DNA from 3 places in the Halomonas sp. ND22Bw genome. Region 2 is predicted to be linked to each of the others. Evidence: predicted binding sites of a transcription regulator. Region 2 holds the regulator's gene; each other region holds the start of a gene.
The links. Region 2 encodes PhoB, which activates phosphate uptake and scavenging genes when phosphate is short. Its sites were predicted from a motif close to TGTCATANNNNTGTCANA; they were not measured.
Positions count from the first base shown of each region.

Region 1: the regulator PhoB is predicted to act here: its motif matches at 6,020-6,037, upstream of CVH10_RS08440 (glycosyltransferase family 1 protein).
Region 3: the regulator PhoB is predicted to act here: its motif matches at 5,313-5,330, upstream of CVH10_RS01310 (glycosyltransferase family 1 protein).

Region 1 is NZ_PXWD01000005.1:65,472-75,139, forward strand. Features, by position in the region: gene CVH10_RS08410 (TIGR01620 family protein) at 1-619, shown strand, start outside; gene CVH10_RS08415 (universal stress protein) at 697-1,137, shown strand; gene CVH10_RS08420 (universal stress protein) at 1,217-1,660, shown strand; gene CVH10_RS08425 (AGE family epimerase/isomerase) at 1,711-2,892, opposite strand; gene CVH10_RS08430 (Cof-type HAD-IIB family hydrolase) at 3,000-3,797, opposite strand; gene CVH10_RS08435 (exoribonuclease II) at 3,963-5,903, shown strand; gene CVH10_RS08440 (glycosyltransferase family 1 protein) at 6,089-7,207, shown strand; gene CVH10_RS08445 (lysylphosphatidylglycerol synthase transmembrane domain-containing protein) at 7,200-8,192, shown strand; gene CVH10_RS08450 (HlyD family type I secretion periplasmic adaptor subunit) at 8,218-9,531, opposite strand; gene CVH10_RS08455 (type I secretion system permease/ATPase) at 9,515-9,668, opposite strand, start outside.
Region 2 is NZ_PXWD01000003.1:302,457-312,124, reverse strand. Features, by position in the region: gene recG (ATP-dependent DNA helicase RecG) at 1-1,162, shown strand, start outside; gene CVH10_RS06490 (hypothetical protein) at 1,319-1,675, opposite strand; gene CVH10_RS06485 (HU family DNA-binding protein) at 1,748-2,023, opposite strand; gene CVH10_RS06480 (FAD-dependent oxidoreductase) at 2,190-3,350, opposite strand; gene CVH10_RS06475 (chorismate lyase) at 3,488-3,964, shown strand; gene ubiA (4-hydroxybenzoate octaprenyltransferase) at 4,018-4,911, shown strand; gene phoB (phosphate regulon transcriptional regulator PhoB) at 5,036-5,725, shown strand; gene phoR (phosphate regulon sensor histidine kinase PhoR) at 5,727-7,040, shown strand; gene cysZ (sulfate transporter CysZ) at 7,125-7,865, opposite strand; gene phoU (phosphate signaling complex protein PhoU) at 7,949-8,677, opposite strand; gene pstB (phosphate ABC transporter ATP-binding protein PstB) at 8,702-9,514, opposite strand; gene pstA (phosphate ABC transporter permease PstA) at 9,543-9,668, opposite strand, start outside.
Region 3 is NZ_PXWD01000001.1:279,621-289,288, forward strand. Features, by position in the region: gene CVH10_RS01285 (CoA transferase subunit A) at 1-176, opposite strand, end outside; gene CVH10_RS01290 (LysR family transcriptional regulator) at 360-1,262, shown strand; gene CVH10_RS01295 (acetoacetate--CoA ligase) at 1,325-3,274, shown strand; gene CVH10_RS01300 (acetyltransferase) at 3,546-4,415, shown strand; gene CVH10_RS01305 (LysM peptidoglycan-binding domain-containing protein) at 4,364-5,290, shown strand; gene CVH10_RS01310 (glycosyltransferase family 1 protein) at 5,415-6,572, shown strand; gene CVH10_RS01315 (phosphatase PAP2 family protein) at 6,544-7,086, shown strand; gene CVH10_RS01320 (alpha-ketoglutarate-dependent dioxygenase AlkB) at 7,242-7,856, shown strand; gene gcvT (glycine cleavage system aminomethyltransferase GcvT) at 8,038-9,147, opposite strand; gene CVH10_RS01330 (sodium:alanine symporter family protein) at 9,214-9,668, opposite strand, start outside.

The DNA of each region.
Region 1 (9,668 bases), on a different contig from region 2:
CAGCCGCCAGGCGCACTCCACCGCCGACCAGCTGCGCCGCCAGCTGGGCCTGGACGAGGACCATCCCCACTGGCAGGCCTTCCTCGCCGCCCACGAGCCCCACCACGACGGGCGCGAGACCCAGGCGCTGCTGGCCCATCACCTGCTGGCCCCGCGGGACCGCGAGGCGCGGCGGCTGATCTCGCGGATGAGCGGCGAGACCGCGGTGATGGTGGCGCTGAGCCCGCTGACCCTGGTCGACATGGCACTGGTGGCCTGGCGGCACCTGTCACTGATCGACCGGCTGTGCCGACTCTACGGCCTGGAGCTCGGCTATGCGGCGCGCCTGCGGCTGTTTCGCCAGGTGCTGCGCGACATGGCCTTCGCCGGCGCCAGCGAGCTGGCCAGCGAGGCCGGCATGGAATGGCTGTCGCTGAACCTGGCCGGACGCCTCTCGGCGCGGGCCGGCCAGGGCATGGCGGTGGGTCTGCTGGGGGCTCGCCTGGGGCTGCGTGCCCAGCGGCTGACCCGCCCGCTGGCCTTCGACGAGGCCGAACGGCCCCGCGTCGCCGACCTGCGCCGCGAGCTGTGGAGCCGGATGCGGCGCCTGGAACGCCACGAGGAGCACAGCAGGACCTGACCGGGATCACCGCATAGCGGCTCGAGGCGGTCTAGGCTGTAGGGTATGCCCCCGGCCATGCCAAGGAGAGAGACCCCATGTTCCACACCATCCTCGTGCCCATCGACGGCTCAGAGCATTCGCGTGTCGCCCTGTGCGTGGCCTGCAAGCTGGCTCGCCAGGAAGACGGCCAGCTGATCCTGCTGCACATTCCCGAGGCGCTGCCCCACGAACCGCTGCTGGTCTGGGGCATCGGCGCGGTGCCGATGGAATCGACCCTGGAGAAGCGCGACGAGGTCGGCCAGGCCCTGCTCGACCACGCCACCGAGGAGGCCAGGACCCTGGGCGTCGAACAGGTCAAGCCGGTGCTGACCCGCGGCGACCCCAGCCAGAAGATCCTGGCCGCCGCCGAAGAGCACGGCGTCGATACCATCGTCATGGGCAGCCGCGGCCTCGGCGACCTCAAGGGCCTGGTGGTGGGCAGCGTGTCGCACAAGGTCAGCCACGGCGCCGACTGCCGGGTGATCACCGTCCACTGACCCAGGCCGGCAACGGGCCATCCGGCGGCCGGACGACTAGGCTGAAGGGGCGGTATTCTCAGTCCCGGAGGTGCTGGCCATGTTTCGAACGATCCTGGTGCCCGTCGACGGCTCGCCCCACGCCCGCAAGGCGCTCTCCCTGGCCTGCCAGCTGCTGGCAGACCGCCAGGACGCCTGCCTGCTGCTGCTCCATGTGCCCGAAGCCGCGCCCCACGACCCGCCGATGATGTGGGGCGTGGGCAGCGAGGCCGCAGCCGACTCCCGGGACGAACGCGAACGCCGCGCCCGGCAGCTGCTCGACACGGCCGCGGAGGAGGCCCGCGACCGGGGCGTCCGCCACGTCGAGCCCGAACTGCGCTTCGGTGACCCCACCCGCACCATTCTCGAGCTGGCCGATGCCCGCGACGTCGACGCCATCCTGATGGGCAGCCGCGGCCTCAGCGACCTGCGCGGCCTGTTCACCGGCAGCGTGTCGCACAAGGTCAGCCATGCCGCGGAGTGCAGCGTGGTCACCGTGCATTAGACAAAAGCAGACCGGGAAGGCGTTCCGGCAAGCCGGCCGGGCACTCACTGCTAACCCACTCGCCGTGCCAGGGCCTCGATCACGGCGTGGCAGGCCCCCATAGCGTGATAGTCGACCTTGCCCGGCGGGCTCTTGAGGTCCGAGTAGCGCCGGTTGTCCGGCGTCAAGACGCGATACCAGCCGCCGTGGCGATGGTCGATCAGGTGGCGCCAGCTGTAGTCCCACAGCCGCTCGTACCAGCGCCAGTAGACCGCCCGTCCGGTGCGCATGCCCAGCAGCGCCGCGGCCGCCAGGCTCTCGGCCTGCACCCAGTCATACTTGTCGCCGTCGCTGAGCCGTCCTACCGGATCGAGGCCGGCGACCAGTCCGCCGTGGGTGCGATCCCAGCCCGCCGCCACGCTGGACAGGAACAGCCGCTCGGCGGTGGGCAGCAGCCAGGGCTCGGGGCGGTGACGCTCCAGCATCACCAGCAGCTTGGCCCACTCGGCCTGGTGACCGACCTGATAGCCCCAGGGACGGAACAGGTGAGCGGGCTCGCCGCGATGATAGTCCCAGTCGGGCCGCCAGCAGGCGTCGTAATGCTCCCAGATCCAGCCGTCCCGATGGTCGCAGCCGGCCAGCGTGACGGCCCGGGCGATGGCCAGCGCCTGGTCGAGATAGCCGCTCGCTCGCGTCGCCTCGAAGGCGGCCAGCAGGGCCTCGCAGCCGTGCAGGTTGGCGCTCTGGCCGCGATAGGGCGACAGCCGCCAGTGACGGCCGGCCTCGTCGGCGAAGCGCTGCCAGCGCGACTCCCAGAAGCGCCGCTGCAGCAGCCGGTGGGCGGCCTCGAGACCGTGCCGGGCCTCGTCGATGCCGGCCCGCAGCGCCTCGGCATAGGCCAGCAGCACGCAGACCAGTCCGTAGCAGTGCTGGGTGTCGTCCTCCACGATCCCGCTGTCCAGCGTCCAGGCATAGCCCTGGGTCGCCGTCTGGAAGTGCGCCTTCTCCAGGTAGGCGAGCCCATGGCGCGCCCAGTGGCGGTATTCGTCGCCGCCGCCGTGACGGGCGTGGCGGGCATAGGTCACCACATAGCGGGCGCTGGAGACCAGGTGGCGGTGGTCGTGATCGAGGATGGCGCCGTCATCGAGCAGGTAGTGGTAGAAGCCGCCGTGTGGATCGATGGCGCGGGGATGGTAGAAGGCCATGGTGCGGCGGACCTGGGCCTCGAGAAAGGCCGGATCGTGGACGTTCATGGCGCCTCCCGACGACGTGTTCCTCAAGGATGGCCGCCCGGCGCGAGGCGGGCGATACCACCATGGTGGCAACGCCCTGTCTCTCTCGTTCGTTCTCCTGCCCCCGCCTAGAGGGCGAAGCGCTCGGCCAGGTGGCGCGCCACGGCCGCCTCGTCGTGATGGCCGATGCGGCGCGCCCCGGGCAGGCGCGCGTCCAGCTCGGGATGGCCGTTGGCCATGATGTGGGCCTCGCCGGCCAGCGCCAGCATCTCGGTGTCGTTGAGGTTGTCGCCGAACGCCAGGCAGCGCTCGACGGGGAGATCGAGCCGGCCGAGCAGCGCCGTCAGCGCGGTGCCCTTGTTGACGCCCTCGGCCATGATCTCCAGCGAGTTGCCCATCGAATAGGTCACGTGCAGCCGCTCGCCGGCGCGGCGACGCACCTCGCCCTCGAGCTCGGCCAGGTGCCCGGGCTCGCCGATGTAGAGCACCTTGCCGACGCCCTCGGCGGCCAGCCGCTCCGGCGCCACCACTCGGTAGCCGAAGCCGGTGTGGGCATGCAGTGCCAGCAGCGTCGGCGCCTCGGCGTCGATCACCCACTCGTCGTCATGATAGAGATTCAGGCGCACGGCGTCGGGGCGAGGCAGGTCAATCAGCTCCCGGGCCAGCTCGGCCGGCACATGGCGCGCCTCGAGCAGGCTGTCGTCGGGCGCGTGGGTGTAGGCGCCGTTGGTGCTGATGATGTGGGCGTCCACCCCCAGGCGGTCGCGAAACGCCAGGATGTCGCGATAGTGGCGCCCCGAGGCCAGGGCGATGTGGTGGCCGCGCGCCGCCAGGGCGCGCAGGGTGGCCACGGTATCGTCCGCCAGGGCGTGGTCCGCGCCGAGCAGGGTGCCGTCGAGGTCGCTGACGATGAGATGGGCCGACATGGGCGGCGCCCTCCGCTGCAAAGAGTGTGCGCCCATTCTATCGGCTCCGCGCCGCGGGCTCATCCGGCCTCGCCACACCCCCGGCGACGATTGCTCGCCGCCCGATTGGCGCCGGCTGGCGGAATCCGTATAGTGGCCCTCCTATCCCGCCAATCGATCGTGACCATGCTGCAGAACAACTCGGCGCTTGCTCAGCTCAAGCAACAGATCCGCGACAACACGCCCCGTGTCGAAGGGGTCATCAAGGCCACCGACCGCGGCTTCGGTTTCCTCGAGACCGACGACGGCGAGTCCTACTTCGTGCCGCCCCCCGCCATGAAGCAGGTGCTCCACGGCGACCGTGTCGAGGCCATCCTCCACGAGGAGGGCGAGAAGAAGTCCGTGGAGCCGGACACCCTGATCGAGAGCGGCATGGAACGCTTCATCGCCCGCGTGAAGAAGCGCGACGGGCGCCTGTCGGTGATCCCCGATCACCCGTCGATGAACACCCCGCTGAAGGCCCGGGTCAAGCGCAGCCTCGACGAGGCGAGCCTCGGCGAAGGCGACTGGGTCGTGGTGCGCCTGGTGCGTCACCCGCTCAAGCCCGAGGACCGCGGCTTCTTTACCCAGATCGATGAGCTGGTGGCCAAGACCGACAACCCGGCGGTGCCCTGGCGGGTGACCCTGGCGCGCCACGCCCTCGAGCAGGAATGCCCGGACGCCGGCGACGACTGGCCGCTGCGCGACGAGGGCCTCGAGCGCGAGGACCTGACCGCCGAGCCGTTCTTCACCATCGACGGCGAGAAGACCCGCGACATGGACGACGCCCTGCGCGTCGAGCGGCGCGAGGGCGGCGGCTGGACCCTGAACGTGGCCATCGCCGACCCGACCGCCTACGTCGAGGAAGGCCACGCCGCCGACCTGGAGGCCCGCACCCGCGCCTTCACCGTCTACCTGCCGGGCCAGAACGTCACCATGCTGCCCGAGGCGCTGGCCGACGACCTGTGCTCGCTGTGGGAAGACCGCGACCGCCCGGTGCTGGCCTGCGCGCTAAACATCGAGGCCGACGGCAGCCTGGGCGAGTACCGTTTCTTCGCCGCCACCGCGCGCTCTCACGCCAAGCTGGTCTACGACAACGTCTCCGACTGGCTCGAGGGCCAGGGCGACTGGGCGCCGTCCGAGGCCATCGGCGAGCAGCTCGAGGCGCTGCGCGAGCTGACCGAGGCCCGCGCCGACTGGCGCGCCAAGCACGCCCTGGTGTTCAAGGACCGTCCGGACTACGTGTTCGACCTCGACGAGGCCGGCAACGTGCTGGGCATCCGCACCGAGGAGCGCCGCATCGCCAACCGCATGATCGAGGAATCGATGATCGCGGCCAACGCCTGCTGCGCCGACCTGCTGAGCCAGCACGTGGGCCACGGCATCTTCAACGTCCATCGCGCCTTCGAGGCCGACAAGGCCGAGGCGGCCCAGGAATTCCTGGCCGGCCAGGAGATCCAGGTCGAGCTCGAGGCGCTCACCGAACTGCCCCGCTACAAGGAGCTCAAGCGCGAGCTCGAGGGTCGCGAGGACGCCTGGCTGGACGCGCGCCTGCGCCGCTTCCAGGGCTTCACCAACATGTCCGCCCAGCCCGGCCCGCACTTCGGCCTGGGCCTCGACGCCTACGCCACCTGGACCTCGCCGATCCGCAAGTACGGCGACATGGTCAACCACCGCCTGATCAAGCGCGTGCTCAAGGGCGAGCAGGCCCCGGCCGAGGCCAGCCAGGCACTCACCGAGCAGCTCACCGAGCGCCGCCGCCTCAACCGTCTGGCCGAGCGCGACGTCAAGGACTGGCTCTACGTGCGCTACCTGACGCCGTCCGCCGAGGCCAACGAGAGCTTCGAGGCCGAGATCATCGCCATCAACCGCGGCGGCATGCGCGTGCGCCTGACCGCCAACGGCGCCACCGCCTTCATCCCGGCCCCGCTGATGCACAGCGACCGCGACAAGGTGGCGATCGACGACAAGGACGGCCGCATCCAGATCGAAGGCGTCGAGCGCTACAAGCTCGGCGACGTGATCCGCGTGGCCCTGACCGAGGCCCGCGAGGAGACCCGCTCGCTGGTCGGCCGCCCGGCCGAGTAAGCGCCCTCCCCGCGCGATCCCTCGCACGCACAACGGCGGCCCTCGGGCCGCCGTTTCACATTCATCTCCATACATACGAAAAGTCGAAGAGCGCAGACACTTTTCCTCGAATCCCATGTCGTCGAACTGTCTCAAAGCCCACGTAACGTGATGGTGGAACCATCGGCCCGCGCGGGAGGGACCCTTTGCATATCGCCGACGTCACCATGTTCCACGCCCCCTCGAGCGGCGGCGTGCGCACCTATCTCCAGGCCAAGCACCGCCGGATCGCCGAGATCCCCGGCCTGCGCTCGAGCCTGCTCGTGCCCGGCGCCGAACGCGACGCCCTCGACGACTGCCATACCCTGCCGGCGATGCGCCTGCCGCTGGGACAAGGCTACCGCTTCCCGCTGCGTCGCGCCCCCTGGCGCGAGCGGCTGCTGGAGCTCGCCCCCGACCTGATCGAGGCCGGCGACCCCTTCGTCACGCCCTGGGCCGCGCTGGAGGCCGGCCAGCGCCTCGGCGTGCCGGTGGTCGGCTTCTACCACTCCGACCTGCCGCGGCTGATGGGCGATCGCTTCGGCGGCGCGGTGCGCCGGCGCCTGGAGCGCTACGTGCGCGATCTCTACGGCCGCTTCGACGGCGTGATGGCGCCCTGCCGGGCCATGGCCGAGCGGCTGACGGACTGGGGCGTGGCGGACGTGCGCGTGCAGCCGCTGGGCGTCGACCTCACCACCTTCCACCCCGAGCGCGCCGATCCGGCCTGGCGGGCCTCGCTGGGGCTGCCCGCCGATACCCGGCTGCTGGTGTTCGCCGGGCGCTACTCGCGGGAGAAGAACGTCGACGTGCTGCTGCGCACCCTGCGGCGCCTCGGGCGGCCCTATCACCTGCTGCTGATGGGCCCGGGGATGCCGACCCGGGTGCCCGACAACGTGACCGTCATCTCGCGCTACTGCGACCGCCGCGAGGTGGCCCGGGCGCTGGCCAGCGCCGACGCCATGCTGCACGCCGGCACCCGCGAGACCTTCGGCCTGGTGGCGCTGGAGGCCATGGCCTGCGGCCTGCCGGTGGTCGCCGCCCGGGCCGGGGCGCTGATCGAGAACGTGCCGCTGGGCGGCGGGCTCCTGTGCAGGCCCCACGATGACGGCGCCATGGCCGAGGCGGTCGAGGCCCTGTTCGACCACGATGTCGCCGCCGGCGGCCGGCACGCCCGCCGTCAGGTGGAGCGTCGCTTCCACTGGAACCGGGTGATCGACGACCTGCTCGGCTACTACGTCACCCTCGCACCCGGCGACCGCATGGCCCAGCGCCTGCAACATGGCTGAGCGTCGCCGACACTACGGCGGGTGGCTGGCCGCGGCACTGGTGCTGGCCCTGGCGGTGCCGCTGATGATCGGCGGCCGCGACGCGCTGACGGCGCTGGGCGACTTTCCGCCGGGCAGGCTGGCGGGGATGCTGGCGCTGGTGGTGCTGTGCTGGAACCTCAACGCCCTGCGCCTGAGGCTGCTGCTGGCGGGCCGTGCCGGCCCGCTCGGCCAGCGCGGCGCCCTGGGGATGGTGATGGCCACCGAGTTCGCCATCTGCGCCACCCCGGGCGGCAGCGGCGGGCTGCCGACCCTGCTCGCGCTGCTGGCCCGACGCGGGCTGCGCCCCTCCCGGGCCTCGGCGGTGTTCATGGTCGACCAGTGCTGCGACCTGCTGTTCTTCCTGTCCGCGCTGACCACCCTGGTGCTGGTGTCGCTGGCCACGGCCGTGCCCTGGCCCCATCAGTGGCTGCCGGTCGCCGCCATCGTCGCCCTGCTGCTGGTGCTGGCGACGGGCGCAATGCTGATCCGGCATCTGCCGGCACTGCTGCGCCGTCGAGGAGCAGCACGCAAGCGGCGCCCTCGCCTGGCCCGGCGGCTGCTTGGCTTTCGCCAGGCGCTGGTCGCCACCCTGGCCCTGCCCCGCCCGGTGCTGATGCTGGCCATGGCCAGCTGCGCCGCCCACTGGCTGACGCGCTACAGCCTGCTCTACCTGGCGCTAGCCGGCCTGGGCGCCGACGTGGCCTGGAGCTGGGCCTTCCTGGTGCAGATGCTGTCGATGGCGGCCGGCCAGCTGAGCCTGCTGCCCGGCGGCACCGGCGCCGCCGAGCTCGGCACCGGCATGCTGCTGATCCCGCTGGTCGGCCAGGCCACCGCCGGGGCCGCCATCGTGATCTGGCGCTTCGTCACCTTCCACTGCTACCTGCTGGCCGGTGCCCCGGTGTTCCTGGCCATGGTCGGCCGGCCTCGAGGCCGCGGCACGACCGATGGCGACCGGGCGGGCTGAACGGGTCATGCTGGACCGGGCCGGCTCAGTCGGCCCGCATGGCCCGCGCCAGCATGTCGGACACCGGCTTGGCCAGGTAGCTGGCGAAGGTGCGACTGGCGGTCTGCAGCCGCACCTCGGCGGGCATGCCCGCCTGCAGCCGCATCGCATCGGGCATCGACTGACGCTCCGCCTCGCTGACCCGGACCCGCACCTCGTAGTAGCGCTGACCGCTGCGCTCGTCGGTGAAGCTGTCGGCAGACACCCGCTGTACCGTGCCGTCAAGGAGTTTCGAACGGCGACGGTTGAAGGCGCTGAAGCGGATCTCCGCCGACTGGCCGGGATAGACGCTGTCGATGTCACGGTCGTCAACCCGGGCCTCGACCACGAAATCCCCGCCGCCGGGGACGATCTCCAGCAGCGTGGTGCCGGGCTCGATCACCGCGCCACGGGTATGCACCGCCAGGCCGACCACGGTGCCCGCGGCCGGGGCCTCGACGACGGTGCGGCGCCGCTGGTCGCGCAGCGCGGTCATGCGCTCCTCGGCATCGGCGATCTGGCGCCGGGTCTCGCGCAGGCGCTCGCCCACCTCCTGACGAAACTCCTCGACGCGCACCCGCTTCTTCAGGTCGTTCTCGCTGATCTGCGACCTCAGCCGCGCGATTTCGGTGCGATGCTGTTCGATCTCGCCCTGGTACTGCAGCACCTCGCGCTCCAGCTCCCTCAGCCGGCGATTGTCGCCCAGCCCGTCCTTGAACAGCGAGCGATAGGCCTCGGCATCTTCGCGCAATGAGGCGAGCTGCTCACGGCTGACCCGGATCATCGCCTCGCGGCCCTCGATGCGCTGGCGCAGCTGCTCGCTCTGCTCCTCCAGCGACGCCAGCGCTCCCTCCAGCGCCTCGCGCCGCGACAGGAAGAGCCCGCGCTGCACCGCCTCGAGCTGCGCGATGCGCGGCGAGTCGGCGTCGGCCAGCTCGTCGGGAAACGTCAGGCGCTCATCGCCGGCCTGCTCGGCCATCAGCCGAGTCTCGGCGGCACGATTGATCAGGAACTGCGAGCGCGCGATCTGCAGCCGCGACTCGACCTGGGTCGGGTCGAGGACCAGCAGCGTCTGTCCCTCCTCGACGCGATCGCCCTCATCGACCGCGATGCGTCGCACGATGCCGCCCTCGAGGTGCTGCACCGTCTTCTTGAACGAGGCCACCTCGACCCGGCCCGGGGCGATCACCGACACGGCCAGCTCGGCCGAGACCGCCCAGCCGCCGAAGCCGAGCACGCAGACCAGCACCAGCGCCAGCCCCACGAGACGATGGCGGCGGTCGTCGACCGGCGGCCGAGGATCATCATGAGTCGGCTGCATGGGCACCTCCCTGACCGGTCGCTTCGCGGCGTCCCTGTCGCCGGGTCGCCATTCGCTCCAGCACTCGATCCCGCGGGCCGAACAGCGACACCCGGCCGTCGTCCAGCACCAGCAGTCGGTCGACCCGCTTCAGCACG
Region 2 (9,668 bases):
CATGGCGGCGCTGTCCGCCATCGCCGGCGGCTGCCAGGCGGCCATGATGGCGCCCACCGAGATCCTCGCCGAGCAGCACTACCGGGCCTTCAAGGCCTGGTTCGAGCCGCTCGGCATCGAGGTGGCCTGGCTGGCTGGCAAGCTCAAGGGCAAGAACCGGCTCGACGCCAAGGCGGCGATCCACGACGGCCGGGCGCAGATGGTGGTCGGCACCCACGCGCTGTTCCAGGGCGACGTCCACTTCCATCGCCTGGGCCTGGCGATCATCGACGAGCAGCACCGCTTCGGCGTCCACCAGCGCCTGGCGCTGCGCGAGAAGGGCGAGGCCGGCGGCCTGACGCCCCACCAGATGGTGATGACCGCCACGCCGATCCCGCGCACCCTGGCGATGAGCGCCTACGCCGACCTGGACGTCTCGGTGATCGACGAGCTGCCGCCCGGGCGCACCCCGGTGAAGACCGTGGTGGTACCCGACGAGCGCCGCCCCGAGGTGGTCGAGCGCATCCGCCACGCCTGCGCCGAGGGCCGCCAGGCCTACTGGGTCTGCACCCTGATCGAGGAGTCCGAGGCGCTGCAGTGCCAGGCCGCCGAGGCCAGCCGCGACGAGCTGGTGGCGGCGCTGCCTGAGCTCTCGATCGGCCTGGTCCACGGCCGCATGAAGGCCGCCGAGAAGGCCGAGGTGATGGCGGCCTTCAAGGCCGGCGAGCTGGACCTGCTGGTGGCCACCACGGTGATCGAGGTCGGCGTCGACGTGCCCAACGCCAGCCTGATGATCATCGAGAACCCGGAGCGACTGGGCCTCTCCCAGCTGCACCAGCTGCGCGGCCGGGTCGGCCGCGGCGCCACCGCGAGCTTCTGCGTGCTGCTCTATCATCCGCCGCTGTCGGACCACTCGCGCAAGCGACTGACGGTGATGCGCGAGACCACCGACGGCTTCCGCATCGCCGAGCAGGACCTGGAGATCCGCGGCCCCGGCGAGGTGCTGGGCACTCGCCAGACCGGCCTGGCGCAGATGAAGATCGCCGATCTGGAGCGCGACGCCGACCTGCTGCCGCGCATCTCGCCGCTGGCCGAGGCGCTGCTGGCCGAGCACCCCGAGGCCAGCCGGCCGCTGATCCGCCGCTGGCTGGGCGAGGAAGCCGGCCGCTACGGGCAGGTCTGAAAGCTGAAAGTCGGCAGCGTGAAACCGTTCGCCGCAAAAGAAAACCCCGAAGGTGGAAGCCTTCGGGGTTTTCTTGTAGCTCGGCGCTTGTAGCTCGGCGCTTGTAGCTCGGCGCTTGTAGCTCGGCGCTTGTAGCTCGGCGCTTGTAGCTCGGCGCTACAGGTGCTTCAGCAGTCCCTGCAGGCGGTCGAGGTCCCTGGCATCACCGACCAGCCGCACGCGGCCGGCCATCATGCCGTCGAGGAAGGCCTTCTGGGTGGGCTTGCGGAGCACCCGGATCGCACTGTCCGCGTCCTCGAAACGCAGCTCCAGGTCGAGATCCACCGGCAGGCCGCTCCCGGTCTCGATGCCGCGAGGCGACATCCGATAGTGGCGGGCGATGGCGAGATCCTCGGTGCCGATGCCCCAGTCGAGGCGTTTCAGTTCACCCAGGCGCTCGCGGAAGGCGGGCTTGCGACGCAGCGCACGCTTGAGCAGCACGCCGAGCACCCACAGCATCAGGCGGAGCTTCATCGGGATACCGTTGGTCGGAAAGCGGAATGAGGAAGGATCGCGCGGCCCGAGCATCGGGCCGCGCCTCGCGCCTTACTTGGCGACGGCGTCCTTGAGGCCCTTGCCCGGCTTGAAGGCCACGGTCTTGCTGGCCGGAATGGTCAGGGACTCGCCGGTCTGGGGGTTCTTGCCGGTGCGGGCGGCACGCTCGCGCACGGTGAAGGTGCCGAAACCGATCAGCGACACGTCCTTGCCGTCGGACACGCTGCCGGTGATCTCGTCGAGAATGACGTTCAGCACCTGGCTGGCCTTGTCCTTGGAAAGATCGGCACGTTCGGCGATCGCCGCGGCGAGTTCGGGTTTGCGCATACAGCCCTCCTGGTTTGACATCCTGCCGATGATCCCATCGGCCGCATTGTTGTTCGCGGTGATTCATGCACCACTCGCATGCCGCCGACGGGGCGGCATGCGGATGACGCCGTGTGGCAACGCCGCTGCCAGACCCGGAATCCCGGGGGCGCCGTCGTTGACGTCACTAGCCTAGCAACGGCGGCGCAGCGCGCGCCAGTTCGACTTTCCGACGCACGCAGGCGCCTGTCAACGCAAATCCGATCAAACGTCCGTCTTCATCCTCGGCCAGGGCGCTCAGATCATGCCCCTCGCCCTCGATGCGCCAGCGGGCGGGAGAGGCGGCGGGAGGCAGCGCCACCACCGGCAGCAGCGGCGTCTTCACCAGCACCGGCCAGGGCCCGTAGCGCACCTCGGTGGGCGTGCCGGAAAGCGTCGCCGCCAGCGCCTTGGCGCCGGCCTGCAGCGGCTGGACGTACATGGCATTGACGCCGTCGACGCAGGCCACGTCGCCCAGCGCATGGATGCCGGGCGCCGAGGTCGCCAGATGGCGGTCGACGAGAATCCCGGCCGGCCCCACGGCGAGCCCGGCCGCCTCGGCCAGCGCGGTGCGCGGCCGCAGGCCGGTGGCCACCAGCACCAGGTCGGCCTCGAGGGCGGTGCCGTCGTCCAGGCCCAGCGCCACCCGCTCGCCCTCGGGCGAAAGCAGGTCGACCATGCGCCCGGTGTGCAGGGCGATGCCGGCCTCGACGAAGGCCTCGCCCAGCGCCCGCCCCAGCGGCTCGGGCAGCAGCCGCGGCAGCGGCGCCGACTCCGGGGCGATCAGCTCGACCGCATGACCGCCGGCGGCCAGGTCATTGGCGAACTCGCAGCCCACCAGGCCGATGCCGACCACGGCGACCCGCGCCGGGCGATCGAGCGCCGCCAGGGCGGCGTGGAAGGCACGGTAGTCGTCGAGATCGTTGACGGTATGGACCCGGCCGGCCAGCGCCTCGGGAATGGCGAAGGGCGGCGCCGGAGCCGCGCCGGTGGCCAGCACCAGCTCGCCCCAGGGCAGCCGCTCGGCGCCGAGGGTCAGGGTGCGCGCGGCCGGGTCGATGGCCTCGACCCGGGTGTGCGTGCGCATCGTCACACCGAGCTGGTCGGCCGCCTCCAGGGCGCTGCGCGAGGCCAGGCGATCCGGCGGCAGGCGCTTGGCGAAGCCGGTGGAGAGCAGCGGCTTGGAGTAGTCCTCGCCGCCGTCGGCGGTGATCAGGGTGATGGGGCGCTCGGACTGCCGGGTCCGGACCTGGCGCGCCAGGCCCAGCCCGGCCATGCCGGAGCCGATGATGGTCAGGGGTGCGCTCATGGGGCTCCTCGCTGCAGGGGCGCGACGGCCCGACATGGTACACTAGCCGCCCTTTGCATTGGACGCGGAGTAGCGCAGTGAATCACGGTCCGGCCCTCGCTCCCCGATGGCGCCCCCTGGCGGCGGCCCGCCCCGCCATGAGCCCGGCCTGGTGGCGTTGGGTCGCCTCCCGGGACTCGCTGACCCGTCGGCTGATCGAGGCCGGCGCGCCGCGCCGCTTCCGGGTCAGGCTGCTCGACCAGCGCCTGGGCCGGCCGCGGCGCGACGAGGCCCTGGCACTGGGCATGGCGCCGGGCCGCCTGGCCTGGCGGCGCGAGGTCGCGCTGTGCCTCGACGACCGGCCCTGGGTGATGGCGCGCTCGGTGGCCCCGCTTCACGGCCTCCGTGGCCAGCGGCTGGCGGGCCTCGGCGAGCGCTCGCTGGGCCACTGGCTGTTCCGCCAGCCCGGCCTCGAGCGCGGCCCCATCGAGGTCAGCGCCGACCCGGCCCCCTTCCACGACGCCCCCGGCCCCTGGGGCCGACGCTCGGTGCTGCGCCACGGCCGCTTCGCGGTGCTGGTCCAGGAGTTCTTCCTCGACGACATGGCGGATGACCTGGCCCTGCCGGCGCGATAGGCTCCCAGACATCGCCCGAAACCCGTGTCGTCCGATTCAACCGAGAGACCCACATGGAACGTTCCCTGATGCGCCCCAAGGGGCTGGCCCGGCTGCCCGACTTCCTGCATCTGACCCGCCTCGACCGCCCCATCGGCACCTGGCTGCTGATGTGGCCAACGCTGTGGGCGCTGTGGGCCGCGGCCGAGGGCGTTCCCGAGCGCCGGCTGCTGCTGATCTTCGTCGCCGGGGTCTACCTGATGCGGGCCGCGGGCTGCGTGGTCAACGACTACGCCGACCGCCACTTCGACGGCCACGTGAAGCGGACGAAGTCGCGTCCGCTGGCCACCGGACGCATCGGCGAAGGCGAGGCCAAGGCGCTGTTCGCCGGCCTGGTGCTGGCGGCCTTCGTGCTGGTGTGCTTCACCAACGCCTTCACCGTGATGCTGTCGGTGGGCGGCGTGATCCTGGCCTTCGTCTACCCCTTCATGAAGCGCTACACCCACCTGCCCCAGGTGGTGCTGGGGGCGGCCTTCTCGTGGGCCATTCCCATGGCCTTCGGCGCGGTGCTCGGCCATGTGCCGCTGGAGGCCTGGCTGCTGTTCGCCGCCAACGTGCTGTGGACCGTGGCCTACGACACCGAGTACGCCATGGTCGACCGCGACGACGACCTGCGCATCGGCATCAAGTCCACCGCGGTGCTGTTCGGCCGCGCCGACAAGCTGATCATCGGCCTTTTGCAGCTGGCCACGCTGGCCCTGCTGGCCTGGGCCGGCGAACGCCTCGGCCTGGGCGGCTTCTTCTGGGTCGGCCTGGCCGCCATGGCGGCGACCTTCGTCCACCAGCAGCGGCTGATCCGCCACCGCGATCGCGAGCGCTGCTTCCAGGCCTTCCTCAACAACCACTGGTCGGGGCTGCTGGCGTTCGCCGGCATCGCGCTGTCGCTGTGGCCGGGCGCCGGCGGGTGATGCCGGACGGGGTCGAACGACGGGGCTGAACGGGGGCGACAGGCGGGGACTGTCACGGTATTGTCACAAGGACATGCTGTCATCGTCACCAATATGTCATTGATCTCGACCATGAGGCCCCGGGATGACCGCCAAGACCGTACTGATCGTCGATGATGAAGCGCCCATCCGCGAGATGATCGCCGTGGCGCTGGAGATGGCCGACTATCGCGTCCTCGAGGCGGACAATGCCCAGAGCGCCCACGCCATGGTCGTCGATCACCAGCCCGACCTGGTGCTGCTGGACTGGATGATGCCCGGCACCAGCGGCGTCGAGCTCTCCCGCCGCCTGAAGCGCGAGGAAGGCACCTCGGAACTGCCGATCATCATGCTCACCGCCAAGGGCGAAGAGGACAACAAGATCCAGGGCCTCGAATCCGGGGCCGACGACTACATCACCAAGCCCTTCTCGCCCCGCGAGCTGGTGGCGCGCCTCAAGGCGGTGCTGCGCCGCGCCACGCCGCGCGGCGTCGAGGAGCCGGTGCAGGTCGAGGGTCTGATGCTCGACCCGGTCAGCCACCGGGTCAGCATCGACGGCCAGTCGCTGGAAATCGGCCCCACCGAGTACCGCCTGCTGCAATTCTTCATGACCCACCAGGAGCGCGCCTATACCCGCGGCCAGCTGCTCGATCAGGTCTGGGGCGGCAACGTCTACGTCGAGGAGCGCACCGTGGACGTGCACATCCGCCGCCTGCGCAAGGCGCTGGGCGAGCCGCACCAGCAGCTGATCCAGACCGTGCGCGGGACCGGCTACCGCTTCTCCGCCAAGGGCTGACGTGGGCCGGCTGTGGCGACGCGAATGGTGGCGGCTGGGTGCCCTGGTGGGCGCCGGCGCCCTGGTCGGCTGGCCCTTCGGCTTCAGCGGCACCGGCATCGCCGTGGGGCTCGCCCTCTATCTCTTCTACCAGCTGCGCCAGCTGCACGCCCTGCAGGAATGGCTGACCCATCATCCCCATGACGAGCCGCCCTCGGCCTCCGGCCTGTGGGGCGAGCTGTTCGATCGCCTCTACCGCTACCAGAAGGGCCAGCGCCTCACCCAGCGCCGGCTGCGCGACACCCTGAGCCGTATCCAGGAGTCCTCGGAGGCGATGCGCGACAGCGTGGTGATGCTCGACCGCCACGGCGACATGGAGTGGTGGAACAGCGCCGCCGAACGCATGCTGGGCCTCAAGCCGGCCCTGGACCGCGGCCAGCACATCACCAACCTGATGCGCGACCCGAGCTTCGTCGACTACTTCCACGCCCGGGACTATCGCGAGCCGCTGACGCTGTGCTCGCCGATCGACGAGAACCTCATCCTGCAGTTCCAGATCACCCTCTACGGCGACGACGAGCGCCTGGTGATGGCCCGCGACATCACCCGCCTGCACCGCCTGGAGCAGATGCGTCGCGACTTCGTGGCCAACGTGTCCCACGAGCTGCGCACCCCGCTCACCGTGCTGGCGGGCTACCTCGAGACCTACGGCGACATGGCCGAGATGCTGCCCGAGCGCCTGGGCCGAGGCATCGGCCAGATGCAGAGCCAGACCAAGCGCATGCAGAACCTGGTCAACGACCTGCTGCTGCTGTCGCGGCTGGAGAACGACCAGGGCGGCCACGACGACATCCGCATCGACCCCACCAGCCTGCTCGAGGCCGTGCGGCGCGACGCCGAGGCGCTGTCCGAGGGCCACCACCAGCTGGAGGTGGCGGTCGAGGAGCCCCGCGGCCTGCTCGGCTCGGAGAAGGAGCTGCACAGCACCGTTTCCAACCTGGCCTTCAATGCCGTGCGCTATGCCGGCGAGGGCAGCCGCATCGTGCTGCGCTGGCGCCCCTGGGGCGACGGCGCCTGCCTGGAGGTGGAGGACGACGGCGAGGGCATCGATCCGCTGCACATCCCGCGCCTGACCGAGCGCTTCTACCGGGTCGACAAGGGCCGCAGCACCGCCACCGGCGGCACCGGCCTGGGGCTGGCCATCGTCAAGCACGTGCTGCTGCGCCACGACGCCCAGCTGGAGATCGACTCCCGGCTCGGCGAGGGCGCCACCTTCCGCTGCATCTTCCCCGCCGCCCGCCTCACCGACGCCGCGCCGGCTTCGCGGCGCGCTTGATCCCGTCCCCGTACGCCACTCCGCCCGGCGCAGGCCGGGCGGAGGGATGTCACGTGATCACGACGCCTGCCCGGGGCGCGGGCATCAGCGCCTCGCCGGGGCAGCGTCGGGGGTCAGCGCCCGGTAGTGGTCTTCCCACATCAGCACCGCGCCGGCCACGGCACCGGGCAGCAGGAACAGGTTGGCCAGCGGCAGCCAGGTGATCAGCATCACCCAGCCGCCGTAGGTGAGCGTCGGCCAGCGGCGCGCGGCCAGCCGGCGGCGCATGTCGGCGAAGGTCACCTTGTTGTTGTCCATGGGATAGTCGAGGTAGGTGACCGCCATCATCCAGGCCGAGAACAGCAGCCACAGCAGCGGGGCGACCAGGTTGATCACCGGGATCCAGCCGATCACGAACAGCAGCGCCATGCGCGGCAGGATGTAGCCCAGCTTGACCAGTTCACGGCCCAGGGCATCGATGGCGGTGCGTGCCAGGCCGCGGTCGTCCAGCGGCGGCCGGCCGGTCACCTCGCGCTCGACCTTCTCGGCCAGCAGGCCGTAGAAGGGCGCGGCGATCAGCTGGGTCACCAGGGTGAAGCTGAAGAACACGATCAGCCCCAGGCTGAGCACGAACAGCGGCCAGATCAGCCACGACAGCCAGTCGAGCCAGCCCGGCACCATGGCCATCCAGCCGTCGAGCCAGCCGCCGAAGTGGGTCAGCACGTAGCTCAGCATGGCGGCGTAGACCACCAGGTTGGCCAGTATCGGCAGGAACACGTAGCGGCGCAGGCCGGGGGTGTAGACCAGGCGGGTTCCCCGGGACAGCGCCGAGAAGGCATCCAGCATCGGTGTCATTTCCTCCATCACGACGACGGCGGCCGTCGCCAGGGGCGACGGCCGCTTCTTTGACGGTAGCGGTCGAGCGGGGTTCAGCCCTCGTCGCCGCGCACCTCGTCGTCGAGATCATCCGGGGCCGTGTGGCGGATGTCGAGCCCCTTGACCAGATAGACCACGTATTCGGCCAGGTTGTTGGAGTGATCGCCGATCCGCTCCAGGGCGCGCAGGATCCACATGATGCCCAGAACCGGGGAGATCGCCCGGGCGTCTTCCATCATGAAGGTCATCAGCGAGCGCATGGCGCTCTTGTACTCGTTGTCGACCTGCTCGTCCTCCTGGACCACCTTGAGCGCCATCTCGGTGTCGAAGCGGGCAAAGGCGGTCAGAGCGTCGCGCATCATCTTGCGCACGTGCTCGCTGATCACGCGTACCTCGACGAAGCCGCGGCTGCCGTTCTGGCTCTCGACCAGCTCCAGGGCATTGCGGGCGATCTTGCTGGCCTCGTCGCCGATGCGCTCCAGGTCGGAGGCGGCGCGGATCACCGCCAGCACCAGGCGCAGGTCGGAGGCCGCCGGCTGACGGCGGGCCAGGATCTGGGTGCACTCGTCGTCGATCTTGATCTGCATGTCGTTGACGGCGCGATCGTTGTCGACCACTCGCTCGGCCAGGGCGGAATCGCTGTCGAGCAGGGCACGGACGGCGTCCTGTACCTGCTTCTCGACCAGACCGCCCATGGCCATCAGGTGGGTCTTGAGCTCCTCGAGCTCATGATTGAACTGCCGCGAGATGTGCTGGCTGTGGATATCGCTGGTGATGTCCATGAGACTCTCCTGAGGGCGCCGGCGTCAGGCCATGCGTCCGGTAATGTAGTTCTCGGTGCGCGCGAGGCGCGGATTGGTGAACAGGGTATCGGTGGGGGCGTACTCCACCAGTTCGCCGCCCTGCAGGAAGGCGGTGTAATCCGAGACCCGTGCCGCCTGCTGCATGTTGTGGGTGACCAGCACCAGGGTCAGGCTCGACTTCAGGTTGCGGATCAGCTCCTCGACCTTGAGCGTCGAGATCGGGTCCAGGGCCGAGGCCGGCTCGTCGAGCAGCAGCACCTCGGGCTCCACCGCCAGGGTCCGGGCGATCACCAGGCGCTGCTGCTGGCCGCCGGACAGCGCCCAGGCCGAGGCCTGGAGGCGATCCTTGACCTCCTCCCACAGCGCCGCCGAGCGCAGTGACCACTCGACGATGTCGTCGATACGCCGCTTGCGCAGCCCGCCCTGCAGCCGCAGCCCGAACGCCACGTTGTCGTAGATCGACATCGGGAAGGGGTTCGGCGCCTGGAACACCATGCCGACCCGCCGGCGCAGCTCGGCCACCGCCACTTCGGGAGCATGGATATCCTGGCCCTCGAGGCGAATCTCGCCCTCCCGCCGCACGTCCTCGTTGAGATCGTGCAGGCGGTTGAGGGCGCGCAGCAGGGTCGACTTGCCGCAGCCCGAGGGCCCGATGAAGGCGGTGACCCGATGACGCGGCACCCGCAGGCTGAGGTCGCGCAGCGCCGGCTTGTCGCCGTAGCGCAGCCCGAAGCCCGATATCTCCAGGCAGGAGGCCTCGGGCGCGAAATCGATGAAGGCTCCGTGCCGCGGAGCCGGGTCCTGATTGACCGGCATTACATACCCCTTGGCACCACGGCCGGCCTCAGAGACGCGAGAGGCTACCGTGGCGTGATCTCAGATGATGGCGCAGAAATATTGCAGTCAGGTTAAGCACCAGGATCACCAGTACCAGCAGCAGCGCCGTGGCATAGACCAGCGGCATCGCCGC
Region 3 (9,668 bases), on a different contig from region 2:
ACGCCACAGTTGTTGGAATAGACGGTCAGGTCCTTGACGCCGCGACGCTGGATCTCGCCGATCAGGTTCTCGGGGATGCCGCACAGCCCGAAGCCGCCGGCGATCACGGTCATGCCGCTCTCGATACCGGCCATTGCCTCCTCAAAGGAACCCACTCGCTTGTCGAATCCGGCCATATCTGCCTCGCCTGGTTGGAAAGTGGTTGTTGTTGCGCAGCCATCATGGAAGACGCTTCATCTCATGGTCCGTTGATGACGCTGTGTTGCAGACCCCCAGCAGTGTCGACGGGGATCATATATTTGTTAAGTTTGATTTTTTTATGGATTATTTTAATTACCAAATAGACTAGCGGAGCCCCCATGACCGTCAAGCAACTCCGCGCGTTTCTCGCCGTGGCCCAGACGCTCAGCTTCACCCAGGCCTGCGAGCGGCTGCACCTGTCTCAACCGGCCCTCAGCCTGACCATCAAGAGCCTGGAAGAATCGCTTGGCGGGCGGCTGCTCACCCGCAGCACCCGCAGCGTACGGCTGACCCCGGAGGGCGAGTCCCTGGTGCCGCTGGCCAAGCGCCTGCTGGCCGACTGGGACAACACCGAGGAGCTGCTGCGCCAGCGCTTCACCCTGCGACTGGGCCGGGTCGCCGTGGCCGCCATGCCCTCCTTCGCCGGCAACCAGCTGCCCACCGTGCTCGGGGCCTTTCGCGCGCGCTACCCGCAGATCAACGTCACCGTTCACGACGTGATCAACGAACAGGTCATCGAGATGGTGCGTCAGGGCCGCGTCGAGCTGGGCATCGCCTTCGCCCCGGAAGCCACCGACACCCTGCACTTCACGCCGCTGTTCGAGGACCGCTTCGTGGCCGTGGTACCGGCCGATTCGCCGCTGGCCGGCCGCCAGCGGGTGAATTGGCCCACGCTGCTTTCCGAGGACTTCATCACCCTGCAGCGCCCCTCCATGGTGCGCCTGATGATCGAGGAGCAGCTGCGCGCTCAGGGCATCGAGCTGCCGGTGGCCTTCGAGAGCTATCAGCTCGCCACCGTGGGCCGCATGGTGGCCGCCGGACTCGGCGTCAGCGCGGTGCCGTCACTGTGCATCGATCAGATGCACGAGCTGGGCGCGCGCTGCCTGACCCTCGAGGCGCCGACCATCCAGCGCGCCGTGGGCGTGCTTTCGGCCAACGCCGAGGCGCTCTCGGTGGCCGCGCAGGCGCTGAGGGAGGTCATCCAGGAAACCATCACCGCCCCCGTCCTCAGCGCCGACTAGTCTCAAGACAGGTAAACGCGACGGTGAATGCAACAGCTGAATGCGATCAGGAGGGACATCCCATGGCCGATCCGCTCTGGCAACCGTCTCCCGAGGCCATCGAGGCGACTCGCCTGGCCGCCCTGATGCGCCGGCTCGAACGCCAGCACGGCATCGAGCTGCCCGACTACGCCGCCCTTCACGCCTGGAGCCTCGCACATCCCGAGGCCTTCTGGGCCCAGCTGTGGGAGGACGCCGACATCATCGCCGAGCGACGCGGCGAGCGCGTGCTGGAACGCCCCGACGCCATGCCCGGCGCCCGCTGGTTCCCGGACGCCCGGCTGAACTTCGCCGAGAACCTGCTGCGCCGGCGCGACGCGCACCCGGCGCTGATTGTCCACGACGAGCGCGGCCCGCGCCGCGAGCTGAGCCACGAGGCGCTATATCGCCAGGTGGCCGCCCTGGCCTCGGCGCTGCACGATCTCGGCGTGGTGCCGGGCGATCGCGTCGCCGGCATCGTGCCCAACGGCGAGCACGCGGTGATCGCCATGCTCGCCGCCGCGAGCCTCGGCGCCATCTGGTCCTCCTGCTCGCCGGACTTCGGCGTCCAGGGCGTACTCGACCGCTTCGGCCAGATCGGCCCCCGCGTGCTGATCGCCGCCGACGGCTACACCTGGAACGGCAAGGCCATCGACATCCGTCCGCGGCTGGCCGAGATCGCCGGTGCCATCGACGGCCTGGCGCGGGTGGTGGTGTTCCCCTTCCTCGCCGACGCGCCCGAGCTTGGCGACATCACCGGGGCCGTGGCCTGGAACGATGTCCTGGACCACGATGCCACCGAGATCGACTTCGTCTCGCTGCCCTTCGATCACCCGCTCTATCTGCTCTATTCCTCGGGCACCACCGGCACGCCCAAGGCCATCCTGCACTCGGCCGGCGGCACCCTGCTGCAGCATCTCAAGGAACATCGTCTGCACACCGACCTCGGCCCCGAAGACGTGCTGTTCTACTACACCACCTGCGGCTGGATGATGTGGAACTGGCTGGTCTCCGGGCTCGCCTCGGGCGCCACCCTGGTGCTGTTCGACGGTGCGCCCTTCTCGCCCTCGCCCGACGCGCTGTGGGCCATGGCCGAACGCGAGGGCATCACGGTGTTCGGCACCAGTGCCCGCTACCTGGCCGCCTGCGAGAAGGAAGGCCTGCGCCCCGGCCACGAGCACGATCTCGGGGCGCTGAGGTCGGTGCTGTCCACCGGTTCGGCGCTGTCTCACGCCTCCTTCGACTACGTCTATCGCGACATCAAGGCCGACCTGCTGCTGGCCTCGATCTCCGGCGGCACCGACATCGTCTCCTGCTTCGCGCTGGGCTGCCCGATTCGCCCGGTCCATCGCGGCCAGATCCAGTGCCGCGGGCTGGCCATGGCGGTGGACGTGTTCGACGACGAGGGACGGCCGCTGCGCGGCGACAAGGGCGAGCTGGTCTGCACGCAACCGTTCCCCGCCATGCCGCTGGGATTCTGGAATGACCCCGACGGAGAGCGCTATCACGACGCCTACTTCTCCACCTTCCCCGGCGTCTGGGCCCATGGCGACTATGCCGAGATCACCCCGGAGGACGGCCTGATCATCCACGGCCGTTCGGACGCCGTGCTCAATCCCGGCGGGGTGCGCATCGGCACCGCCGAGATCTACCGTCAGGTGGAGAAGGTCGAGGAGGTGCTGGAGTCGCTTTGCATCGGCCAGGAGTGGGAGGACGATATCCGCGTGGTGCTGTTCGTGCGCCTGCGCCCGGGGCTGACCCTCGACGACGGCCTGCGTGAGCGCATTCGCGAGACCATCCGCGCCAACGCCACGCCGCGCCACGTGCCGGCGAAGATCCTCCAGGTCGAGGACCTCCCGCGCACCCTGTCGGGCAAGCTGGTGGAGCTCGCCGTGCGCAACGTGGTCCACGGCCGGCCGGTCAGGAACAGGGAAGCACTGGCCAATCCCGATGCGCTGTCGCTGTTCGAGGATCTTCCCGAACTGAGGGACTGACGAGGACGAGAGGCGCCGTGGACAGGTCGTAGCGGGCGGCTTGACCAAGGATGGCCAGCACTGGCCCTGCAAGCAGAGCCGAATGCGAAGCGCCGCAGGCCATCGCGGGCGACAGGAAAGCATTCTTGCCTGTCCTCGCGACTTGGCGCCTGAGCGGCCCGAGTCGTCGACGACACAGGCCCCCGACCATGATGTTGCCCTCACCGCTGGGCACCCCCGCCACGATCCATTAGCATTGACCCCTATAGCTTTCTTCAAGGAGACCGACGGCATGTCGACCCTCAGGGGGATCGTCAGCCTGCTGCTGCTGACCCTCAACACCCTGTGCTGGGCGGTGCCGCTGATCGCGCTCACCCTGCTCAAGCTGATCACCCCGGGCCGCCCGCTGCGGCGCCGGGTGCTGCGCTGGCTGAACGGCGTGGCCCTGGGCTGGGTCGACGTCAACCTGTGGTGGATCCGCCACTGGATTCGCCCCGACTTGCGCGTCGACCTGCCGGAGGGGCTGAGCCGCGACGAATGGTGGCTGGTATTGGCCAATCACCGCAGCTGGACCGATATCTTCGCGCTGTTCCTGGCCCTGCACCGTCGGCTGCCGATGCCGCACTTCTTCGTCAAGCGCCAGCTGATCTGGATCCCGGTGGTCGGGCTGGCCTTCTGGGCGCTGGAGTTCCCGATGCTGCGCCGGCTGACCCGCGAGCAGCGCGAGCGCCATCCGCACCTGGCCCGCCGCGACCGAGAAGCCACCGAACGCATGTGCGCCCATGCCCGCGAGCGCCCGATCGCCATCTACAACTTCGTCGAAGGCACCCGCTTCACGCCGGCCAAGCACGCCGCCCGCCACAGCCCCTACCGGCACCTGCTGCCGCCGCGCGCCGGCGGCATCGCCCAGGTGCTGGGCCTGCTCGGCGACCGGCTGGGCGGCATTCTCGACGTGACGCTTCGCTACTCGCGCCCCGAGCCCCGCTTCTGGGATTTCCTCTGCGGCCGCGAGGGCACGATCCACCTGACTGCCCGCCGCCTGACCGTGCCCGAGTGGATGACTCAGGGCGACTATCACCAGGATCCCGCCTACAAGGAACGCTTCCACACATGGCTCAACGCCCAGTGGCAGGCCAAGGACGCCGCCCTCGATACGCCCTGACGTTTCTCACCCTGCTGCTGATCGCCCTGCTGGCCGGCTGCGCCGGCCCCTCGGGAGTGATGCGCGGCGGCTCGCCCGCCGGCAACTGGGTGACTATCCAGCGAGGGGACACCCTGGGCGCGATCGCACGACGCGCCGACGTGCCGCTGGTACGGCTGAGACGCTTCAATCCCGGCGTGAATCCGCGCGGCCTGGCCGTGGGGCAGCGTATCCTGGTGCCCAGCCAGAACGAGCGCGCCCCGTCCGGCGGCCCCTATCGCTACCAGATCCGCCCCGGGGACACCTACAGCGCCATCGCCCGGCGCTTCGGCACCTCGCCGGTCAGCATCGCCGCGGCCAACACCGGCGTCAGCCCCACCGACCTCAAGGTCGGCCAGCTGGTCTCGGTGCCGCTGCACGGCACCCGGACCGCCTCGAGCCGCCGCAGCACGTCCAGCGCCCCGTCACGCTCGTCGTCATCGAGCCCCCGGCCGGCGCCCGATCCCGGCCCGGTGCCGAGCGATGCCCGCGACTGGCCCTGGCCGCTGGACGACTATCGTGTCGCCCGCGCCTTCGGCAAGGACAGCCGCGGGACCCTGCAACCCATGCTGCTGGCCACCGACCAGGGCGCCCGCGCCAAGGCCGTGGCCGACGGCGAGGTCCGCTTCGCCGACAGCATGCGTCAGCTCGGCCGGGTGGTGATCGTGCACCATGCGGACAACCTGCAGAGCGTCTACGCCATGTGCGACAGCCTGCTGGTGGACAGCGGCACCCGGGTCAGCCAGGGCACGCCGCTGTGCACCGTGAGCCGACATGCCTCCACCGGGCGCTATGACCTGCTGTTCGACATGCGTCACGGCGGCAAGCCCATCGACCCCCGCACCGTGCTGCGTTGACTTGGTCGAAAGCCGCGACGACTGTCATCACGGCGTCATGCCGATGTCGCGGTGCTGTCACCCCGCCCGGCCATCCTGAATCGTCAACGGGGCCACTCCGGTCACCGACGGCACGAGGATGGACATGCGCATCTGCCTGGTCAGCGAAACCTGGACGCCGGACATCAACGGCGTGGCTCACACCCTGACCCAGCTCAGCGATCAGCTGCGGCAACGCGGCTTCTCCCTGCAGCTGGTGCGCCCGCGCCCCGCCGACGGCGCGCATCGCGCCGAAGGCATGGACAGCGAACTCCAAGTACGCGGCGCCTCCGTACCGGGCTATCGCGAAGTGCGGCTGGGCTTTCCGGCCGGGCGACGCATCCGTCGCCTGTGGCAGGCCGAGCGCCCCGACGTCGTCTATGTGGCCACCGAGGGCCCGCTCGGCTGGTCGGCGCTGGCCGCCGCCGAGAAGCTCGGCATCCCGGTGGTCAGCGGCTGGCACACCAACTTCGATCACTACTGCCGGGACTACGGCGTCGACTGGCTCCGACCGCTGGTCACTCAGCGCCTGCGCCGCTTCCACAACCGCTGCGGCGCCACCCTGGTGCCGACCCACGCCCAGGCCCGCGACCTCGGTCAGCGCGGCTTCGAACGGGTCAAGGTGATGGCGCGCGGCATCGACGGCGAACGCTTCTCCCCGGCCCATCGCGACCCGGCCCTGCGCGAGCGATGGGGCGCCGACGAGCATCGACCGGTGGCGCTCTACGTGGGCCGCCTGGCGCCCGAGAAGAACCTCGACCTGCTGCGCGACACCTTCGCCGCCATGCTCGACGCCCATCCCGGCCTCACGCTGGTGGTGGTCGGTGACGGGCCCGGCCGCGCCAACCTCGAGCGCGCTCTGCCCCAGGCCCACTTCGCCGGTTTCGTGTCACCCGACGAGCTGATTCGCTATTACGCCAGCGCCGACCTGTTCGTCTTCCCGTCGATCTCCGAGACCTGGGGTAACGTGCTGCTCGAGGCCATGGCCAGCGGCCTGGCCACCGTCGCCTTCCGCCACGCCGCCGGCGCGGAGCTGATCGAGGACGACGTCAATGGCGTGCACCTGGCGGTCGGCGACGAGGCCGGCTTCCGCGACGCCGCGGTGGCGCTGTGCCAGCAGCCGGCCCGCTACGGGCGCCTCGGCCGCGCCGCCCGGCAGCGCGCCCTTGGCTACCGCTGGCCCGCCATCGCCGATGACTTTCTCGCCGCCCTGACCCACGCCCGGGAGATGTCCGATGAAACCTCGCGCCCCTGCCGTGTTTGACCGCCTGGATATGCTCGAATGGCACCTCTGCCAGCGCCTGGCCGGGTTCAGCATCCACCGCCCCTGGCTATGGTCGCTGCGCCTGGCCAGCAAGGCCGGCGACTGGCCGATCTGGGTCGTGCTGATCGCCGCCCAGCCCTGGTTGCACGGCCGCGACGAGGGCTGGGAGCTGGCCTTCCACTACACCCTGACCGCCCTGGTGGCGATCGTCTTCTACCGGCTGGTGAAGACACGACTGTGCCGCGAGCGCCCCTTCATCACCTTCTCGAGCATCGCCTGCCAGGAGCCGGCCCGGGATCGCTACAGCTTTCCCAGCGGCCATACCATGCACGCGGTGATGTTCTGCACTCTGGTCGCGGCGCACTCGCCTTGGCTGCTCCCGGTGCTGATCCCGGTCGCCGCCCTGATCGCGATCTCCCGGGTCGGCCTCGGCCTGCACTACATCAGCGATGTCATCGCCGGCGCCGCCATCGGCTATGCCATGGCGCTGGCAAGCCTGGCGCTGGCCGCCTGATTCGGTAGCTGGCACCCCACTACATCGGGACGGGTCAGACCCCGAGCTCATCGATGTATCGTTGTCTGGCCAGCCATCGCGATTTATCAGGCGCGGCCGGGGTCTGACCCTGTGGCTTACTGGTCTACGGCCCCTGGGGCTGGCACCCTGCGGGCATGGACCTGTTTTCTTCCCCCGCCGATGACGGCGAGCCACTGCTCGAGCATCCGCCGCTGCGCCGCTTCCCCCATCTGCTCGGCGACGCCGCCGACCAGGCCCTCGCCCGGCTCGACGCCGAACTGGACTGGCAGCGCCCGACGCTGCGCCTCTACGGCCGCGATCACCCGATTCCTCGCCGCCAGGTGTGGATGGGCGACGCCGGCTACCGCTACTCGGGCCAGCACTTCGCGCCGGTACCCTGGCACCCCGTCGCGCTGGCGATCCGTGACGCCGCCGTGGCGCGCCTGAACGTTGCCGGCATCCGGACCCGCTTCAACAGCGTGCTGCTCAACCGCTATGCCGACGGCGACGAGCGCATGGGCTGGCACAGCGACGATGAGCCGGAGCTTGGCGAGGCGCCGCTGATCGCCGCCGTCAGCCTCGGCGCCGACCGCCCGCTGCGCTTCCGCTGGAAGGATCGCCGTGCACCGGCCTTCAACGTCGCCCAGCCCCACGACAGCCTGCTGCTGATGGGCCCGGGCGTTCAGGCCGACCTCGAACATGCCCTGCTGTCGCGGCGCGGCCACGGGCTGCGCATCAGCCTGACGTTTCGCTGGGTGCAGCGCGACTGACGCCCCCTCTCCTTGGCCGCCCAGCCCTGGCCCACTCTCCGCACACTCTCCACACACCATCCGCACGACGCGCACAAAAAACGGCCATCCCGTTCGGGATGGCCGTCTCTGACTCGACGCACCTGCGAAACACGGCTTCGTCGGTGCACTCAGACCAGGAGGCTGAGATAACGGTATAACATCAGCCGCGATGATAGCCCGGGGTGACGAAGGGCATCTTGCTGACCACCATCGGCAGGCGCTTGCCGCGCACCTCGGCAAAGACCGTGGTGCCGGCCTCGGCCCGGTCGATGGTCACGTAGCCCATCGCCACCGGCTTGCCGACGCTGGGGCCGAAGCCGCCGGAGGTCACCACGCCCACGGCATTGCCCTGGTCGTCGAACAGCTCGGCGCCCTCGCGCACCGGAGCACGCCCCTCGCCGAGCAGGCCCACACGCTTGCGGCGATGATCCTTCTCGGCCACCTGATGCAGGACCAGATCGGCGCCGGGGAAGCCACCGGCCCGCTCGCCGCCGCGGCGGCGCGGCTTGCCGATGGCCCAGATCAGGCCGCCCTCCACCGGGGTGGTCGCGGTGTCGATATCGTGGCCGTAGAGACACAGCCCGGCCTCGAGGCGCAGCGAATCGCGCGCCCCCAGCCCGATCGGTTCGACCTCCTCCTCGGCCAGCAGGCGACGCGCCAGGGCCTCGGTGTCCTCGGCGGCCACCGAGATCTCGAAGCCGTCCTCGCCGGTGTAGCCGCTGCGGCTGACCCAGGTCTCGATGCCGTCGAGGGTGAAGCGGCCGTGCTGCATGAACACCATCTCGCAGGCCTCGGGGCACAGCCGTGCCATGACGTCGGCCGCCTTCGGCCCCTGCAGCGCCAGCAGGCCGCGATCCAGCACCTCGACCTCGTGACCGGCCAGGCCACGACGCAGGTGAGCGATGTCCTGTTCCTTGCAGGCCGCATTGACGACCAGGTAGAGGTGATCGCCGCCGTTGACGATCATCAGGTCGTCGAGGATGCCCCCCTCCTCGGAGGTGAACAGCCCATAGCGCTGCTGCCCCTCGGCCAGGCCGACCAGATCGGCGGGGACCAGGGTCTCCAGCGCCTGGGCCGGCTCGGGGCCACGTACCAGCACCTGCCCCATGTGTGAGACATCGAACAGGCCGCAGGCCTGGCGGGTATGCTCGTGCTCCTTCTTGACGCCCAGCGCGTACTGCACCGGCATGCTGTAGCCGGCGAAGGGCACCATCTTGGCACCGAGTTCGAGATGGAGATCGTGAAGCGGCGTCTGGCGTTGTTCGTTCATCGCGGTCGTATCACTCCCATGAAAGCGAGGGCGCGGGCCGGAGAACGGTCCCGCGCCGCATGTTGTTTACTTGTTGAGGTCTTCGCCCGGCAGCACTTCCTTGCCGTCGAAGTAGTCGCGGGTAAGCTTGAACACCACCGGCGACAGCAGCGCCAGGGCAATCAGGTTCGGGATCGCCATCATGGCGTTGAACACGCTGGCCAGCAGCCACACGAAGCCGAGCGGCAGCACCGAGCCGACGAAGATGGCCAGGATGTAGACCACCCGGTAGTACTTGATGGCGCCCACGCCGAACAGGTACTCGAAGCACTTCTCACCGTAGAAGGCCCAGCCGAGGATGGTGGTGAAGGCAAACACCGCCAGGGCGAAGGACACCACGTACTGGCCGATGCCCGGCAGCGCCTCGTTGAACGACAGCGTGGTCAGGGCCGCGCCGGTCTCGCCGGAGGTCCAGGCGGTGGTGAGGATCGCCAGCGCGGTGATCGAGCACACCACGATGGTGTCGATGAAGGTACCGAGCA